2 regions of the Priestia sp. YIM B13486 genome follow, and region 2 is predicted to be linked to the other one. Evidence: riboswitches for the same ligand, from Rfam matches in the RefSeq annotation. Region 2 holds a riboswitch; the other holds the start of a gene.
The links. Region 2 has a riboswitch for glycine ahead of gcvT (glycine cleavage system aminomethyltransferase GcvT). Riboswitches for the same ligand answer to the same signal wherever they lie in the genome.
Positions count from the first base shown of each region.

Region 1: it holds a riboswitch for glycine, as region 2 does, so the genes downstream of both, ACFX4G_RS19785 (amino acid permease) here and gcvT (glycine cleavage system aminomethyltransferase GcvT) in region 2, are expected to answer to the same signal.

Region 1 covers NZ_JBHZOZ010000008.1:23,756-32,953, reverse strand. The annotation lists gene ACFX4G_RS19810 (SE1561 family protein) at 1-90, shown strand, start outside; gene ACFX4G_RS19805 (fumarate hydratase) at 254-1,795, shown strand; gene pdaA (delta-lactam-biosynthetic de-N-acetylase) at 1,890-2,699, shown strand; gene rlmD (23S rRNA (uracil(1939)-C(5))-methyltransferase RlmD) at 2,862-4,247, shown strand; gene ACFX4G_RS19790 (FAD-binding oxidoreductase) at 4,587-5,936, shown strand; glycine riboswitch at 6,136-6,216, shown strand; gene ACFX4G_RS19785 (amino acid permease) at 6,375-7,727, shown strand; gene ACFX4G_RS19780 (cache domain-containing protein) at 8,060-9,198, shown strand, end outside.
Region 2 covers NZ_JBHZOZ010000001.1:426,387-435,584, forward strand. The annotation lists gene gcvPB (aminomethyl-transferring glycine dehydrogenase subunit GcvPB) at 1-584, opposite strand, end outside; gene gcvPA (aminomethyl-transferring glycine dehydrogenase subunit GcvPA) at 577-1,923, opposite strand; gene gcvT (glycine cleavage system aminomethyltransferase GcvT) at 1,944-3,044, opposite strand; glycine riboswitch at 3,257-3,349, opposite strand; gene ACFX4G_RS02145 (DEAD/DEAH box helicase) at 3,530-5,203, shown strand; gene ACFX4G_RS02150 (YqhG family protein) at 5,190-6,014, shown strand; gene ACFX4G_RS02155 (YqzE family protein) at 6,039-6,224, opposite strand; gene comGG (competence type IV pilus minor pilin ComGG) at 6,268-6,642, opposite strand; gene comGF (competence type IV pilus minor pilin ComGF) at 6,632-7,069, opposite strand; gene ACFX4G_RS02170 (prepilin-type N-terminal cleavage/methylation domain-containing protein) at 7,066-7,404, opposite strand; gene comGD (competence type IV pilus minor pilin ComGD) at 7,388-7,870, opposite strand; gene comGC (competence type IV pilus major pilin ComGC) at 7,812-8,123, opposite strand; gene comGB (competence type IV pilus assembly protein ComGB) at 8,138-9,184, opposite strand; gene comGA (competence type IV pilus ATPase ComGA) at 9,175-9,198, opposite strand, start outside.

The DNA of each region.
Region 1 (9,198 bases), on a different contig from region 2:
AACACAGACCTAGAAGACATTGATCGTTTGATTACAATGATTGATGACCTCGAAGCAAAATGTGAGCAGTTTAAAAAAGATAAAGAATGAACAAAGGAAAAAGCGCTAGAAAAACTAGCGCTTTTTTGCTTGAAGTGGAAATCCTCCTATAAAGGTCTTTCGAAACAATTTTTGAAGGAGTATAATAAATTTTGAAAGTTGTACGACAGATAGATAAATACATACATTAGCGGGATATGGGAGGAATTAAGTGATGATTGAAGCTTTAAAACAAAGCATGTACGATTTAATTGTTGAAACATCTACAAAATTGCCAAAAGACGTTCGGCGTGCTATCGCAAAGGCAAAAGCGCGTGAAAATGCAGGAACGCGTGCAGCAATGTCTTTAGCGACCATTACCAATAATATTAAGATGGCGGATGATAATTTATCGCCAATTTGTCAAGATACGGGTATGCCAACATTTAAAATTAAAACCCCTGTAGGAGTGAATCAGCTTCAAATTAAAGAAGCGATTTATTGGGCAATTGAAGAAGCAACAAAGCACGGAAAGCTTCGCCCTAACTCCGTAGATTCGTTAACGGGAGAAAACAGTGGTAATAATTTAGGCGGCGGCACGCCGGTTATTAAGTTTGAGCAGTGGGAAAATGACTATATTGATGCGCGTCTTATTCTAAAAGGCGGCGGCTGTGAAAATAAAAACATTCAGTACAGCCTGCCTTGTGAAGTAGAAGGTTTAGGTAGAGCTGGCCGTGATTTAGACGGCATTCGTAAATGTGTGATGCACTCTGTGTATCAAGCACAAGGTCAAGGCTGTAGTGCCGGCGTGATTGGTGTTGGAATCGGTGGCGACCGTACAACAGGCTATGAATTAGCAAAAGAGCAGCTGTTCCGAAACTTAGATGACGAAAATCCAAATGCTCAGCTGAAAGAATTAGAAGAGTATGTAATGGAAAATGCTAATAAGTTAGGAATCGGCACGATGGGTTTTGGCGGAGAAACGACATTACTTGGCTGTAAAGTCGGCGTAATCAATCGTATTCCTGCTAGCTTCTATGTGTCAGTTGCGTATAATTGCTGGGCTTACCGCCGCTTAGGTATTAAAATCAACGCCGATACAGGAAGTGTTCAAGAGTGGCTGTATCAAGAAGGCGAAGAAGTAGATTTTAATAAAAATGCAGGCGCCGAAGAGAAGCAAAATGCGGATGAAACAAAAGAAGTTGTATTACAAGCACCTATTACAGAAGAGCAAATTCGTGAATTAAAAGTTGGCGACGTGGTGCGCATCAACGGTATGATGTATACAGGACGCGACGCTATCCATAAACATTTAACAGATCACGATGCACCAATTGATTTAAATGGACAAATCATTTATCACTGTGGTCCGGTTATGTTAAAGGACGAAGACGAAAAATGGCACGTAACCGCTGCAGGACCAACAACAAGTATCCGTGAAGAACCTTACCAAGGGGATATTATGAAGAAATTTGGCATCCGCGCGGTTATCGGTAAAGGCGGTATGGGTCCTAAAACGCTTGCTGCTCTTCAAGAGCATGGCGGTGTATACTTAAATGCGATCGGAGGAGCTGCACAGTACTATGCTGATTGTATCAAGAGCGTAGAAGGCGTTGATTTGATGCAGTTTGGTATTCCTGAAGCAATGTGGCATTTAAAAGTAGAAGGCTTTACAGCTGTAGTGACGATGGATTCACATGGAAACAGCTTGCATGCAGATGTAGATAAGTCTTCATTTGAAAAGCTTGAGCAATTTAAAGAACCGGTATTTAAATAAACATACATCAAAAGCGTATGGTAAAAAGTAACGTTCATGAACGAGGAAATTGAGTGGATACTAAGCGTAAAATGACTTCCGAAAGGAGCTTCTTATGCGCCGGTTCACCTTTTTTCTCGTTTTTTTATTCGTGATGTCAATAGGCATAGCATCTGTTGAAGCACAAATGTATCCAAACAATCCGATCAGCTGGGGATTTCAAAAAAGTAAAAATCACAAGCCCGCATCCGCAGGTACAGCTTATGAACAAATTCTTGCTAAGTATGATGCTTTTTACCTCGGAGATACAAATAAAAAAAATATTTACTTAACGTTTGATAATGGTTATGAAAATGGTTATACACCGCAGGTATTAGACGTGCTCAAAAAAAGAAAGGTTCCTGCCACATTCTTTGTAACAGGACACTATTTAAAAGAAGAGCCTAAGCTTATTAAGCGAATGGTAAAAGAAGGGCATATTGTCGGGAATCATTCATGGCATCACCCTGACTTAACTCAAGTGGATGACGCACGTTTTAAAGAGGAATTGCAAAAAGTAAAAGATGAATACAAGAATATTACTGGTCGTGATGAAATGAAATACCTTCGCTCACCTAGAGGGGTATTTAGTGAACGAACGCTAGCTCTTTCAAAGCAAGAGGGCTATACGAATGTATTTTGGTCACTTGCATTCGTTGACTGGAAAGTGAATGAACAAAAAGGCTGGCGCTACTCATACGACAATATGATGGCTCAAATACATCCAGGTGCAATCATGCTTTTGCATACCGTTTCAAAGGATAACGCAGATGCGTTAGATCAAGCGATTGTGGATTTAAAAAAGCAGGGCTATACGTTTAAAAGTATTGATGATTTAATGAACGAACGCAAACAAATGAAGAAAAGTCCTTCTAAAACGAAATAAAGATAAAAACCGATGGGAATGTTTCTCCTGTCGGTTTTTTGCTGTTGAAGTGTTATAATATGCGTTGATGTCTTTTTTAAAGCGATACGGTCTACTAGGTTTTAAGCAGATAAAGACCGTTAATAACTATATAAAGAATTTAAACTAATCGGAGTTGGTCTCATGAATAAACCAAAAACTGAAATGAAAGTTCAAAAAGGACAAACGTTTCCGTTGACGATAAAAAGACTCGGTATTAATGGAGAAGGCGTAGGATATTTTAAGCGCCAAGTCGTCTTCGTGCCGGGAGCATTACCAAATGAAGAAGTGGTTGTAGAAGCAACAAATGTCCAGCATAAGTTTGCGGAAGGGAAAATCAAGCGAATTCGCAAAAAATCTCCTCATCGCGTAGATGCGCCCTGTCCTATTTACGAACAGTGCGGAGGCTGTCAGCTTCAGCACTTATCCTATGAAGGTCAGCTAGAATCGAAGCGTGATATTGTTCTGCAAGCGTTCGAACGTCACAGTTCATTAAAAAAAGTAGAGGAAAAAACACGCCAAACAATTGGCATGGAAAATCCTTGGGGCTATCGTAATAAATCACAATTCCAAGTAGGTGTGGATAAACAAAAAGTCATCGCTGGTTTGTATGGACTGAACTCTCATCGACTGATTGACATTGAAAACTGTCCTATTCAGCATGGAGCCACGAATCACGTGACAAAAGAAATAAAACGAATTTTACAAGATCTTCAAATTCCTATCTACAATGAACGCAAACGCCGTGGTATTGTACGTACCATCGTATCTCGAGTAGGCTTTGAAACGGGTGAAGTGCAAATTGTCTTGATTACGGCTAAAAAAGACATTCCGAAAAAAGAGCTGCTGATTAAAGAAATTCAGCGCCGCCTACCGGAAGTGAAATCACTCGTACAAAACGTAAACGGTCAAAAAACATCGCTTATTTTTGGAGACGAAACGTTTACACTTGCTGGAAAGTCGGTGATTCAAGAAACGTTAGGAGATATCTCGTTCGAACTTTCAGCGCGTGCATTCTTCCAGTTGAATCCTCTTCAAACCGTGAAGCTATACGACGAAGTAAAAAAAGCAGCTGCGCTAACAGGCAGTGAAAAAATTGTAGATGCTTACTGCGGAGTAGGGACAATTGGCTTATGGCTTGCTAAAGATGCCAAAGAAATTCGCGGAATGGATACGATTGAAGAATCGATTGTAGACGCAAGAAAAAATGCCCAAGATCATGGGTTTGAGCATGCTACGTACGTAACGGGTCCGGCTGAGAAATGGATGCCGCAGTGGGTAAAAGAAGGCTGGAAGCCAGACGTTATCGTCGTTGATCCGCCGCGAACAGGCTGTGATGACAAGCTTCTAAAAACGATTTTACAAGTGAAGCCAAAGAAAGTGGTTTACGTTTCTTGTAATCCATCCACATTAGCCAAAGATGTGCAGCAGCTGTCGAAGGCTTATCATGTTGATTACATTCAGCCTGTTGATATGTTCCCTCATACGGCGCACGTGGAGAATGTGGTGAGTTTGACGTTAAAGAAATGAATAGAAAAAGAGTAAAGGGCAGATTTGATTCTGCTCTTTTTTCTTTGAGCTGTACTCTTATTAATGGAGAAAGGTGTTAAAATTCCACATCTGTTCTTTTAGTGTAAAAAATATCTTAGTATAGTGAGATGAAATTCTCATAAAGTCTAGTCTTGGAAAGTGTTACATCGCTAAAGAGAGATTACATAAGAGGGTTAATGCCTTTAATATAAACTATAATGACGTCTTTTATACAAATAATAAACGCAAACTCTATCCCAAAACCCAAACCTTTAACCACCTCGATAATACTATAGTAATAAAACTACTAAAAAGTATGTACAAAGGAGCAGAGGTCAGATGGACTCAATGTTTTTAAAAGGGCTTACGGGAGAAGTGGTAACGCCAAAAGATCCCATTTATGAGGAGGCTCGTCAGGAATGGAATCGCGCTGTTAATAAATTTCCGCTTGTGATTGTGTACTGTGAAAAAAAGCAGGATGTTGTGAATGCGATCCGCTGGGCGCGCAAGCATCGTGTTGAGATTCGTATTCGATCTGGCGGTCATCATTATGAAGGATATTCTACAGGTGACTGTGTAGTAGTCATTGATATTAGTCGATTAAATAGGTTGAAATTAGATAAAAAACGGAACATTTTAAAGATGGAAGCAGGAGCGAAAAATACGGAAGTGTATGATTTCATCGGTTCGAACGGATATGTGTTTCCAGGAGGAACGTGTCCGACTGTTGGCGTGTCGGGCTTTACGCTCGGAGGAGGCTGGGGACTTTCGAGCAGACTTTACGGGTTAGGATGCGACAGCTTGATAGAGCTAGAATTAGTCAATTATGAAGGAAGGCTCATCAAAGCAAACGAATCGTGTAAAGCTGATCTTTTTTGGGCATGCCGCGGTGCCGGTGGCGGTAACTTTGGCGTTGTAGTAAGCATGACGTTTCAGCTTCCAAAGCCAACGAACAACTCTGTGACGCTCGTTCGATTCTTTTATGTAGGTACTACAAAAGAAAAGCAGACACAAGTGATGAATATATGGCAAAACTGGCTGCCCGAACTGGACAAACGTATGACGCTAGTTGCAAGCTTTTATAATGCAGAAGGAGAAGGGTTAGGCATATTTGCAAACGGATTCTTTTACGGCTCCCCAGAAAGAGCTCGGAAGATTTTGCAGCCTTTTGCAGAAGTAGAAGGGTTTCGAGTAGAGCTGGAATCATTATCTTTTCTTGAAGCGGTAAAAAAAATAGAAGCAACCTATCCTCCGTCTGAAAAATTTAAGTCAACGGGAAGATTTGTGCACAGAAGCTATTCACGTGGTGAGCTTGAAAATCTTACAGATCTCATACAGCGTCCGGCAGAAGGGTCCGTTTATGCCGCGATTTCTCTTTATGCACTAGGAGGAGAAATCCGCAGTGTTGGTAAAAGAGAAACGGCTTTTTTCTACAGAAACGCCAGATATATTATGGGGTTTCAGTCTGTATGGACAGAAGATGCATTTGCAAGAGCAAACAGAGATTGGCTTCGCAAGCGATTTGAATATATTAAAAGTATTACGATAGGCTCCTATGTGAATTTCCCTATCAGTAACCTTAGAAACTACGAGCATGAGTATTTTGGAGAAAACGCAGAGAGATTAGAAAGAGTGAACAAAAAGTACGATCCGTTTAATGTGTTCAGGTTCGCGCAAGGACTCAGGTAGCGTGAGGAAAAGGATACTAAGTTGACGATTGAAAATGTTCGATTACCTTTTTTCGAAGAAGGTAAATAAATGAAAGTAATCTTTCCTGTTGACAAAGTATCCAACTGGTATTAGAATAAACAACTATTCGACAGTCATTCTATTGATTGAAAAATTTAATACGTAGAAAGCTATGATTGCTATGGATCACACTATAGCAGGAGCAGCTTCTGGAGAGATCGCGATAGTTTCGCGACGCCGAAGGGTTCACAATCTCAGGCAAAAGGACAGAAGAGTACCGGATATTTATTTGGCATGTTACTAATTGGTAGCATGTACTTTAATATTTGTTATTCTTATGACCATGAGATTGGAGCGCATCCAATCTCTTTTTTTATTGGACTTTATTTGTAGTCCGCACGATCGCATCAAAGGTTTTATTGTTAGGAGGAGTTAGAGTTGGAACAACGAGAATTAAAGAGGGATTTATCCAATCGTCATGTTCAGCTAATTGCGATTGGGGGAACCATTGGTACGGGCTTGTTTTTAGGTTCTGGTAAAGCAATACAGCTTGCAGGTCCCTCTATCATCTTTGCTTATTTAATTGTTGGTATTGCGCTTTTTTTTGTGATGAGAGCGCTAGGAGAACTACTGCTGTCTAAAGCAGGTTATCAATCGTTAACTGATATTGCTGAAGAGTATCTTGGACCATGGGCGTCATTTGTAACGGGATGGACCTACTGGTTTTGCTGGATTATGACAGCTATGGCTGATGTGATTGCAGTTGGCGTATATGTGAAATATTGGTTCAATATTCCTCAGTGGATTCCGGCACTTATTTGTGTAATCATTTTATTAGGTCTTAACTTATTAACCGTAAAATTATTTGGAGAATTAGAGTTTTGGTTTGCTTTAATAAAGGTTATTACGATTCTTGCATTAATTATTATTGGCGTTATTTTGCTGGTAATGGGATTTAAAACAGATGCGGGATCTGTTACTGTTCAAAACCTTTGGAATCATGGAGGGCTGTTTCCAAATGGGGTTTCAGGTTTCTTACTTTCATTCCAAATGGTTATATTTGCATACGTCGGGGTTGAATTGGTAGGGGTATCGGCAGCAGAAACATCAAACCCCCAAAAAAATATTCCATCGGCCATTAATAAAATTCCGCTGCGAATCTTATTTTTCTATGTTGGAGCGCTTATCGTTCTGTTGTTTATTAACCCGTGGATGGAATTAAATGCAGCAGAAAGCCCATTTGTTAAAACCTTTAGTTTAGTCGGAATTCCGCTTGCTGCTGGAATTATTAATTTTGTTGTACTAACTTCAGCCGCTTCTGCCTGTAATAGCGGAATGTTTTCAACAAGCCGTATCTTATATAATTTAAGTAAAAATAACCAAGGGCCATCTAAGTTTGCAAAACTGAACAAAAACCACGTACCAAGCAACGGATTGTTCGTATCTACGCTGGTCATCTCAGCGGGAGCTCTTTTAAGCAAGCTTATACCAGACCAAGCTTTCGGCATCGTCACGACCATTAGCGCTATTTGTTTTATTTGGGTGTGGAGTATCATTCTCATTTGCCATCTAAGGTATAAAAAGACGCGTCCGCAGCTGCATGCAGCATCAGTATTCAAAGCACCGTTAACACCATTCATAAACTATGTTGTGTTAGCTTTGTTTGCGGTGATTCTTGTTATTATGCTGTTTTCTGACGCGACGCGCCCAGCCTTATTGTTGACGCCCGTTTGGTTTATTCTCTTATTTATTTTTTACTGGACTAGAAGGAAAAAGAAAATAAATCTTTAAAGGCTAGAAAATCAGCAGGGAACAAACATGATTTTTTATAAAAGAATATAGTAAATTTCTGACCTCATCACTCCGTGATGAGGTCTTTTTAGTGGAGAATAAATAATTGATTTCTCCTGCATGAATAAAATGCAGGAAGCAAAGTTTATAGAAGAAAACTAAAAATTTGTTCTAACAGAAAACACAGTGAGAAAGCTCGTAGTTTTCTGATAGGAATGTAGAACAAATTGCTTTTCTTCTGTGTCTAAAGATGGAATTCCGTCATTTATATGGAAAAGTTTTCATTTTGCAGTACAATGGAGGTAGACTTCATTAGATTAAGGTGAACAAACATGAAATGGTTTAAATCTCATACGTTTTGGAAAATCTTCACGATTAATGTGCTTCTTATTTGTACCGTACTGACGCTAATGTTTATTGTTTCAAGAGTGATGCTGCCTAATATTTCTCAAGATCAATATCGGCAGGTAACTGATAAAACCGTCAAGAGAATGAAAGAGCAAATTAACGTCGTCATTAAAGATATTTGGAGCCTAGGCGACGAGGTACAGCAAGATCCTATTTTTTTATCGGATGATGAACAAGAAATAGACAAAGAATTGCAAAAAATAGTTAATATTTCACCGTATATCGATAGCGGAACCATTTTTAATGTAAAAGGGTATGTTGAGCATTATTACCCGAATGATTTAAAGAATATGAAACATGTGAACTTAAGTAAAAGAAAATATTTTCAAGAAGCGCTGCGAACCAAAAAAATATATTTAAGCGATGTTGTTTCAGCAGATACAAAGCACTACATTGTGGTGATGGCGATTCCTATTTTGGATGGGCAGCAAAATGTAAAAAAGGTCGTAAATTTAGCGCTGCGAATTGAAGAAAATAAAAGTTTTCAATCCATCTTTCAAACGTTCGATATAGGAGAGAACGGCTATACATTTATTGTAGACCGCAATGGTAGAATTATTTCCCACCCAGAGAAACAGAGAATCGGTGAAAATGCTAAGAAAAACGAAATCGTTCAGAAAACGATGAATCATAAATCAGGATATCAGCGCGTGGTGAACACCGAAGGTAAGTATTTCTTTGCGTCTTTCGAATATATTCCTGTTTTAGATTGGGGAATTGTCGCTGAATTACCCGTTGAAGAAATTTATAGGCCTTATGAAATGTTTGAAAAAACGCTTTGGATCGTTTCAGGCGTTACGATTTTACTGCTTTCTTTTTTTACTGCGTTATATGCAAGGCAAATTGTGAATCCAATTCATAAACTATATGAATTGGCGGGACAAGTAGCGCGCGGGAATTTTAATCAAAAAATTCCGGAACGAGAAATTGAGCGGGGCGAAATCGGTATTTTATCTAAACAGTTTAATGAAATGATTAGCTATATACGCCATTCTAAAGCGAATTTACAGCAAAAAGAAAATCAGCTGCAGGAACAAAAAACGTTTTTAAGACAAGTTATTGA
Region 2 (9,198 bases):
TGTTCGTTTGATTTTACCGTTACCGTTTCAAATCCCGCAACTGTTGCCGAAGCCGGGTTCGTTCCGTGAGCTGAGTCTGGAACAATGACTTTTGTTCGCTGCGTCTCACCATTTGCTTCATGATAGGCACGAATCATCATAAGCCCGGTCCACTCGCCGTGAGCACCTGCTGCTGGCTGAAGTGTTACTTCATCCATTCCTGTAATTTCTGTTAAATGCTCTTGTAAATCATATAAAAGTTCGAGAGCACCTTGAACCGTTTGCTCATCTTGAAGCGGATGAATATGCGCAAACCCAGCAATGCGTGCTGCTTGTTCATTCACTTTTGGATTATATTTCATCGTACATGAACCAAGTGGATAAAACCCTGAGTCTACCCCGTGATTTCGTTTTGAAAGCGCGGTGTAATGACGCATAATATCGAGTTCTGATACTTCAGGAAGCTCAGGAGCTTTGGCACGCACATACGCTTTCCCAAGCAGTTCTTCAGCATTTACTTGCGGCACATCTAACTCTGGCAATGAATAGCCGATTCGCCCTTCTTTACTGCTTTCAAAAATAAGTGATTGATTTTGATTAAGCATGAAGATCCCCCAATTCATTTACAAGTTGGTCAATTTCCTCTTTTGTACGGAGCTCTGTAAAAGCAAGCAGCATGTGATTTTCAAGCGCTTGGTTATCACGGCTAAGATCATAACCGCCAATTATTTTTGATGCTAATAAATGATTGTTTGCTTCTGTTACCGAAACCGGAAGCTTCACGACTAATTCGTTAAAAAACGGTCCTTCAAATGCTACATTTACCCCTTTTGCCTTTAACGCTTCATATGCATAATGCGTTTTTGATAAGTTTTGCAGCGCCATTTCTTTTACACCTTGCTTGCCTAAAGCTGTCATTGCAACTGATGCTGCTAAAGCATTTAACGCTTGATTTGAACAAATGTTAGACGTCGCTTTATCGCGGCGTATATGCTGTTCACGCGCTTGAAGGGTTAAAACAAACCCTCGCTTACCGTTTTCATCGACCGTTTGCCCTACTAATCGTCCTGGGATTTTTCGCATAAGCTTAGACGTAGTTGCAAAGTATCCGCAGTGCGGGCCTCCAAATTGACTTGGAATACCAAATGGCTGTGCATCTCCAATGACAATATCAGCTCCGAATTCTCCAGGAGGCGTAAGTAAACCTAATGATAAAGGATTGCTTGAAACCACAAACATGCATTTTTCTTGATGGGTAATTTCTTCAATTTCTTTTAACGGCTCGATTTGTCCGTAGAAATTTGGATACTGGACAATAACAGCTGCCACGTCACTCCCCATCTCTTTTTCTAATGCAATCATATCTGTTACGCCGTCTGCTGAAGGGATTTCTACCACTTCAATGTATTGACCCTTCGCATACGTTTTTAACACATCTTTTGACTCAGGGTGAACAGCCGCAGAGACAAGTACTTTTTTCTTTTTTGTTTGACCCGCACTGAGCATAGCGGCTTCTGCTAAAGCAGTTCCTCCGTCATACATAGAAGAATTAGCCACGTCCATCCCCGTTAACTCACAAATCATTGTTTGAAATTCAAAGATGGCCTGAAGTTCTCCTTGAGAAATTTCCGGTTGATACGGAGTATAGGCCGTATAAAATTCCGAACGAGAAATAACATGATCAACAATAACCGGCATGTAATGATCGTAAACTCCTGCTCCTAAAAAAGAAGCATAGTCTTTTAAATGAGCATTTTTAGCAGCCATACTATTTAATTCTTTTAACAGCTGAGGCTCTGAAGCCGCTTTTTTAATATTGTATTCTCCTTGAAAACGAACGCGCTGCGGAATATCTGAAAATAAATCATCAACAGATGAAACACCAATTGCTGCTAACATTTGCTGCTGATCTTGTTCTGTCATTGGTAAATAGCGATGTAACATGTTAAATTCCTCCCCAAAGCTTACTTTGAACGTTTATAAAAAGGTGTTGAAACCACTTTTGCTTTTAAGCGCTTTTTCCGAACCTGCACTTCCACTTCTTGACCAAGCTCTGTATACTCTGCTGACAATAGTGCTAGACCGATGTTTTTCTTTAATGTCGGTGACTGTGTACCTGTTGTCACAAATCCAATTTGTTCTTCATCTGCAAGTACTTCGTAACCGTGTCTTGGTATACCTTTATCAATCATTTCAATTCCTACCAGCTTACGAGGTGCCCCGCTTTCACGCTGTTCTTTTAACACTTCTTTTCCAATAAAGCTGTCTTTGTTCGTCTTTACTGCAAATCCAATTCGAGCTTCAATGGGCGTAATATCTTTTGAAAGCTCTTGGCCATATAAAGCCAAAGTAGCTTCAAAACGAAGCGTATCGCGAGCTCCTAATCCGCAAGGCAGCACACCTTCATCACTGCCTGCTTCTAAAATAGCCGTCCACAAGTGAGCTGCGTCAGCTGAAGAACAATAAATTTCAAAGCCATCTTCCCCGGTGTACCCAGTACGTGAAACGAGAGCTTTTACATTCGCTACTTCTACATCATCAGCAAATGTAAATGGCTTTAACAAAGCTAAATTTTCGTTCGTTAACGTTTGTAAAACTTTTTCTGCTACAGGACCTTGCAAAGCTAGCTGCGCAGTTTCATCAGACTGATTAACGAGCGTTACATCTCCTTGTTTGTGAGACACCAGCCACTCATAGTCTTTTTGAATATTAGCAGCGTTTACGACTAGCAAATACTCTTGATCTGCTTTTTTATAAATCAGCAAATCATCTACCGTGCCTCCGTCTTCATAACACATAGCCGTATACTGCGCTTTTCCATCTACGAGGGTAGAAACGTCATTTGTCATCGTGTGCTGAAGAAAAGCTAAGCTATCAGCTCCTGTTACAAGAATTTCTCCCATATGAGAGACATCAAAAAGGCCTGCCTTTGTACGTACAGCTTCATGCTCTTCTTTAATAGAAGAAAATTGAACGGGAAGAGCCCATCCTCCAAAATCAATTGTTTTGGCACCATATTTTTGATAGGTATCATAAAGCGGCGTTTTGTGTAATTCTGTTGTCATATTTATGTCCTCCTCTTTTTCACGTGAAACTTTTCATAACGGGGAGTTTTCAAATAGTGTGGGGATCACTATTTATCCAAACAAAAAAGGACAGAAAACCCCCTACTGTATTTAGTAGGAAGTCTCTGTCCTTTTCACCTGAAAGTTTACCTATAAATGAATAGGTTTGCCTCGTGGGTGGTCTATAAACGCATAGACGCTCTCCAGAGCTGCGTCAAACAAGAGTCTTTTTGCCTGAGAGATTCACAATTTTATTGCTTGCTCCTTCGGCGCTACATTCAAGTAGTCTCTCCCCGTGTCGTCATTCGCTTCTATAAAGTTGGTAAAGTTGGGCATACTACTGAAAGATGTATCTATCTTTATTCACACAATCATTTGTAAAGTGCTAATCTATTTTCTTTTTCAAATTTTCTAAATATATTTTTATCCTACCTGATTCTTATCATTTGTTCAATAAAAATTTTTCACAAAGGAGCATTTTTATCATGAAAGTGAAATTAAACATCGATGAAACATGGGAAGCAGCCTTCTCAACTAAATTGGAGCAAGACGGCCCTTGGTCTGCATGGGATTTGTATAAACTTGCCTATGAAATAGAAGACCAAACGCTTATCTCAGAATTTGAAGGACTACAAAGCCCAAAACATCTAGCCGATTTAACGCCGCTTCCTCATCAGCTCGAAGTAGCCAAACAAGTAGTTGAAACAATGAATGGGAAAGCCATTTTAGCAGATGAAGTAGGACTGGGCAAAACGATTGAAGCAGGGTTAATTTTGAAGGAATATATGATTCGCGGACTTGTTAAAAAAGTTCTCATTTTAGTTCCAGCTTCGCTTGTTTCACAGTGGGCTATGGAATTGAACCAAAAATTTTATATTCCCGCAGTCCCTCAAAGAAAATCATATGTGTGGGATCAGTGTGACATCGTTGTGTCTTCAATTGATACAGCAAAACGTTCTCCTCATCGAGAAATTGTGCTAGAACAAGACTACGACCTCATCATCATTGATGAAGCTCATAAACTTAAAAACAACAAAACAAAAAACTATGAATTTGTGCAAAGTCTAAAAAAGAAATTTTGTCTGTTGCTAACCGCAACACCGATTCAAAATCGAATTGAAGAAATTTTTAACTTAGTCTCTCTTTTAAAGCCTGGTCATCTCGGCAATAAAGACTATTTCGAAGAATTATTTTCCGCTAAAAAACGCTCTTTGCAAAACGATGAACACTTAAAAGAGCTTGTTAACAAAGTTATGATTCGAAATCGCCGCCACGATACGGGTATCGAATGGACGAAGCGAATTGTTCAAACCATTCCTGTTGAATTCTCGCCGAAAGAACGGGAGCTATACGATGCGATTACATCTTTTAAAGGAAACGGACTCCACCCTTCAAGCGCTTTTTCAATTTTAACCCTGCAGCGAGAGGCCTGCAGCAGCCGTGAAGCGGTGTATATGACATTAAAAAACATGATGGAACGTCAGGAAGATCCAAACAGCGCATTAACGGAACATATGATTACTCCGTTAATGGAACTACTTCAGCAAGTTCCGCAAAATGCAAAAGCAGAAAAAGTGCTAGAACTCGTTCAGAAAATTGATGATAAAGTCATTATTTTTACTGAGTACAGAGCAACTCAACTGTATTTACAGTGGTATTTAAAACAGCATGGAATTACCTCTGTACCTTTTAGAGGCGGATTTAAGCGAGGTAAAAAAGACTGGATGAAGCAGCTTTTTGAAAGCCACGCGCAAGTATTTATTGCCACTGAAGCAGGCGGAGAAGGAATCAATCTTCAGTTTTGTCATCATATCATTAACTATGATCTGCCGTGGAATCCAATGCGTCTAGAACAGCGAATTGGAAGGGTCCATCGTTTAGGTCAAAAACATGATGTTCACATTTACAATTTAGCCATTCAACATACGGTCGAAGAACATATTTTAAAATTGTTATACGAAAAAATAAACCTTTTTGAACGAGTTGTTGGAGAGCTAGATGATATTTTAACAAAGCTTGATTTAAAAAATATCGAAGAGCATATTCAGGATATTTTATTTCATTCACGGAGTGAAGGAGAAATAAAAATCAAAATGGAGAACTTGACGTCTATTATTCAATACGAAGACAGCGAGGAGGATCAGCATGCAGCAAACTGATATTCACCAATTTTTAAAGCGTTATTTTCTAGCTAATAATTGTTCTATTGTCACAGAAACATCTTCTTACCTGACGGTTCAATTAACGATTGAACTCGATAAAGAATTGATGAATCGTCCATTTTATTGGCACTATATTGAAAAGACGGGAGGAGAAGCAACTCCTGCTTCGCTCACTTTCATTACAGACCCAGCATTTGAAGACGATTCCGTTCAAGGAGAACGAATTCATTTCGGTTCACCTAGGCTGCACCAAATTTTCGCTTCTACTCAAAAACTAGGCGGGTTTATTCACTTGTATGAACAAGTTGCCTCAGCTCAGCCAACAAATCAGCCTTTACACCCTTGGCTTGCATTAAATATTAAAGTCTCATACAAATGCGATCGTAAAAAAGATGAGCTCTTGTCGCTTGGCATTAATTTAATCAATGGACAGATTATTGAATCATTTCATGAATTAATCATTAATCAAAATTTGTCATCTAAAATCTCAGACTATTGCTTTACTCTCTCACCTTTTATTAAACCTAAAAGTGCCATCGCACGACTCACATCATATGTGACTGACTATGTTAAAGCTCAGCCAACTGAATGGGCTGAAAAAGCTCAGGAGAGATGGTATGAAGACTTAGCGCTTCTAGATCATTTTTACGAAACAGCAGAAGAGCTGCCAGAAATATATATGACCGAAAAAACAGCGCTTCAAGAACTGTACGAGCCGACTATCTTGTTTAAGTTTATAAACGGTGGCTTATTTTACATATCGCCTGAAACGATGTCTCGTCAATTTAACAAAACACAAGCCGGTTAAAAAAAAGATGAGCATATAATATGCTCATCTTTCTTTTTTCTTTCGATACCACAGCATAAACGACAGCGGAATCATTCCAAACCATCTGTTTGCAAAAGGTGCTCGCTCTTCTTTTTTTTGAATTTTTTTCGTTTTCCTCTCTTCTTTTGGCTGATCCATATATTGTACAAATTGCTGAGTCATATATTTTACATAATCATTCGTTTTCATATAATCAACTCCTCAGCACTATTATATCCGGAGAGAAAGAGACTTAATCCGTCCACTTCACAATGTGCTGATCCTTTTTTTGAATATATGCCGTTTCCGTCAATGCTCTTCCTTGCAATGTTTGACATTTTATTTTTAGGATAATCATCTGTTCATCTTCACTTACTACTTCGTATGAAACCGTACCAGTTTCTAATACTAAAGATGCAAATGGAGATTTATTATGTTCTTTTATTTCTTTTTTTAGATGTACAACCGCGTTTTCTAAAAGATGCTGCAGGCGATTTTTCTGCTCTACTTCTTGATAAAATGAACTTTTCGTCACAAAATAAGTGGTTTGCTGAGCTACTAACAGAAGAAAAAGCGCACAAAATGCCAAAACAACGGGGAGAATAAATCCTTGCTCATTATGTTTCATGAGCAAGCATCAAAAACGTCGTAATGGTTTCTTCTCTAACTTTGTTAACACCGTCTGTTGAACGAATTAACAGCCTTTCTTTTTGCTGTTCATACATAATATTCTTAATGTGCTGCAGCACAACTTCATGACCGCTTTCATCCACTCGTCTTCTTATCTTGTCTTCATAGCGTTCATAAGTGATGATCTGATTATTTTCCATTTTCAACGTAAGCGTAGTCGCATGAATTCCTACTTCTTTTGCTTCTCGATATTCCATAGCAAGTTGATTTACAAAGATTTCCCACTCCATTTCATTCATACTAAAGTCCGGATTATATGTTTGCTTCGCTAGCGGAATGATAATGGGGAAAAATGAAACAATGATCAAAAAAAGAGTAAAACTGACTAACATCTCTACAAGCGTAAAACCTTTTTCCCTTTTCACTTCAACACCACATCACACTTCTTTTTCATTTTCTCAGCGGAATCTGTCCATTCTACACAAAGCTTTTGAGCACTTTCTCCGTCCCACTTCAGATAAAACGCAACGTTTTCTTTTACGATTTTTTCTCGCCGTTTATATCCTGCTTCATATTTATATTTCAATAGCTCTTCGTGCAAGATAGCATCGGCTTGATACGAAACATATTGCTTCTTTTCTGCTTCCTTCATCTGAACATACAAAGGAATAATTGTACCGGTTAGGAGTAAAAGCATACTAAATGAAACAAGCATTTCTAACAAAGTGTAGCCCTGCTGACCCTTAGATCTTGTCCACATAAAAACGCCCTCTGCCTATTTGAAAAATAACTTTATATTTAAATTTTTGATTGCTGATAAAAATGGTCTTCGCTTGAGAAATATTGCCGTTTTTGTTGTATTGTATCGTGGAATTTCCGCTTCCAAACGTGATATGAATGGTGGAGTCATAGGCGCGCTTATAAAGAACGGCACGAGAATCAGAAACAATATATTCTGTTCCCTTCGGTGCGAAGTTAATTTTAATTGGAGATTCTCGGTTCATGGCTGTCTGCTGCACATAAAACGTGTCGCTTTGCAGCTGTCGCAAAAATAATGTGATGTTGTAATATTCCACAAGCGGACGAATGGCTACAATAATGGAAAACATCATCACTTGCACAATAAATAAAACCATCAGCATCTCAATGAGGGTAAATCCTTTTTGCTTAAGAAGAACCACTAGCTGTAACCTTTCCGGTACCGTCAATTTGAATGGCTTGACCATTTGGACACACGGTGCCTTCTTTTAAGTAGCCTCCTGCTTCAAGCTCTTCTAGACTTGGTTTTTCGCCATTTTCAAGTTCGTATACTTGTACCTCAGCCTCTACGGTTTTGACAAGAGCTGAGCAGCCTTTGTTGTTAATAACCGTATTATGCTTTAATACATTTGGAATCATAATGAGCAAAAGCACGGTAATAACGAGCATAACAATGAGCATTTCAATAAGGGTAAATCCTTTATCACCTTTTAGAATCATATTCTTTCCCCTTTCTACAAGCTCGACATCACTTCTAACATCGGAAGCATAACGGACATATACATAAGCAGAATGACAATTCCGATGAATAAGAATGTAAGTGGCTGTACATATTTTAAAATACGAAAAATAAACTGTTCCATTCTTTCCATCATAAATAGACTGTAATCATACAGTTCTTGAGAAAGCTCACCGTTCTGCTGGCCATGCACAATAACGTGTGCCAAGTCTTTTTCATAATGAGATTTACCTGAAACGATATGATCTAATCGCATTCCTGAGGAAAGTTGATCTGTAAAAGCAAAAGCTTCCACTTGAAAAAACGGATGATGCTCTTGCTTTTGAAAAAGAGCAAAGCATTCATAAATAGATAAACCACCATTTAGTAAATTGCTCATATGAACAGAAAAAAAGTACGAGTTAAATAGCCGTGTGAACGTTCGGATAACGGGAACTTTCATAAAGAGCTGCATTTGAACTACTGGAGGCAATTTTTTAATGTACATCACATAAAACAAATACAGGATGATTGGCATACTGATGACTGCAGGCAATACAAAAGGAAAGAACGACATCGCCTGCATAAATAAGAGGATAAACGAAGACTGCTTGTTTCCAAAGGATAAGTACAGAGCTTCAAACTGTGGAAGTAAAACCGTACTTAAAACAAATAAAATGGAAAGAATAAACAGCAGTAGCAATACGGGATATTGAACAAGCTTTTGAAATTTTTTACGATGCCTTACTTTTTCTTCAATCATTGAGCTGCTTTCTTTTAAAGCAAATTGAAGGTTTCCATGCTGTTCCGCAAAATATAAATAGCTTAAAATATCACGGTGAAACTGAAGTTTAACAAAAGCATCGTGCAAAGATTCTCCTCGTTTTAACTGCTCAAGACATTTTTCAATATCCGTTTTTTCTTTGTTAGATACTTGAAACGTCAAAAACGAAAGAGCTTGAGAAAGAGTATAGCCTTTTTCCAAGAGCTTAGAGACCTGCTTAAGAATTGTCGCTTGCTGAGCAAGAGACCACCTTTTTTGTCTATTTGTCTTTATCCCCATCCGTCTAGCGAATG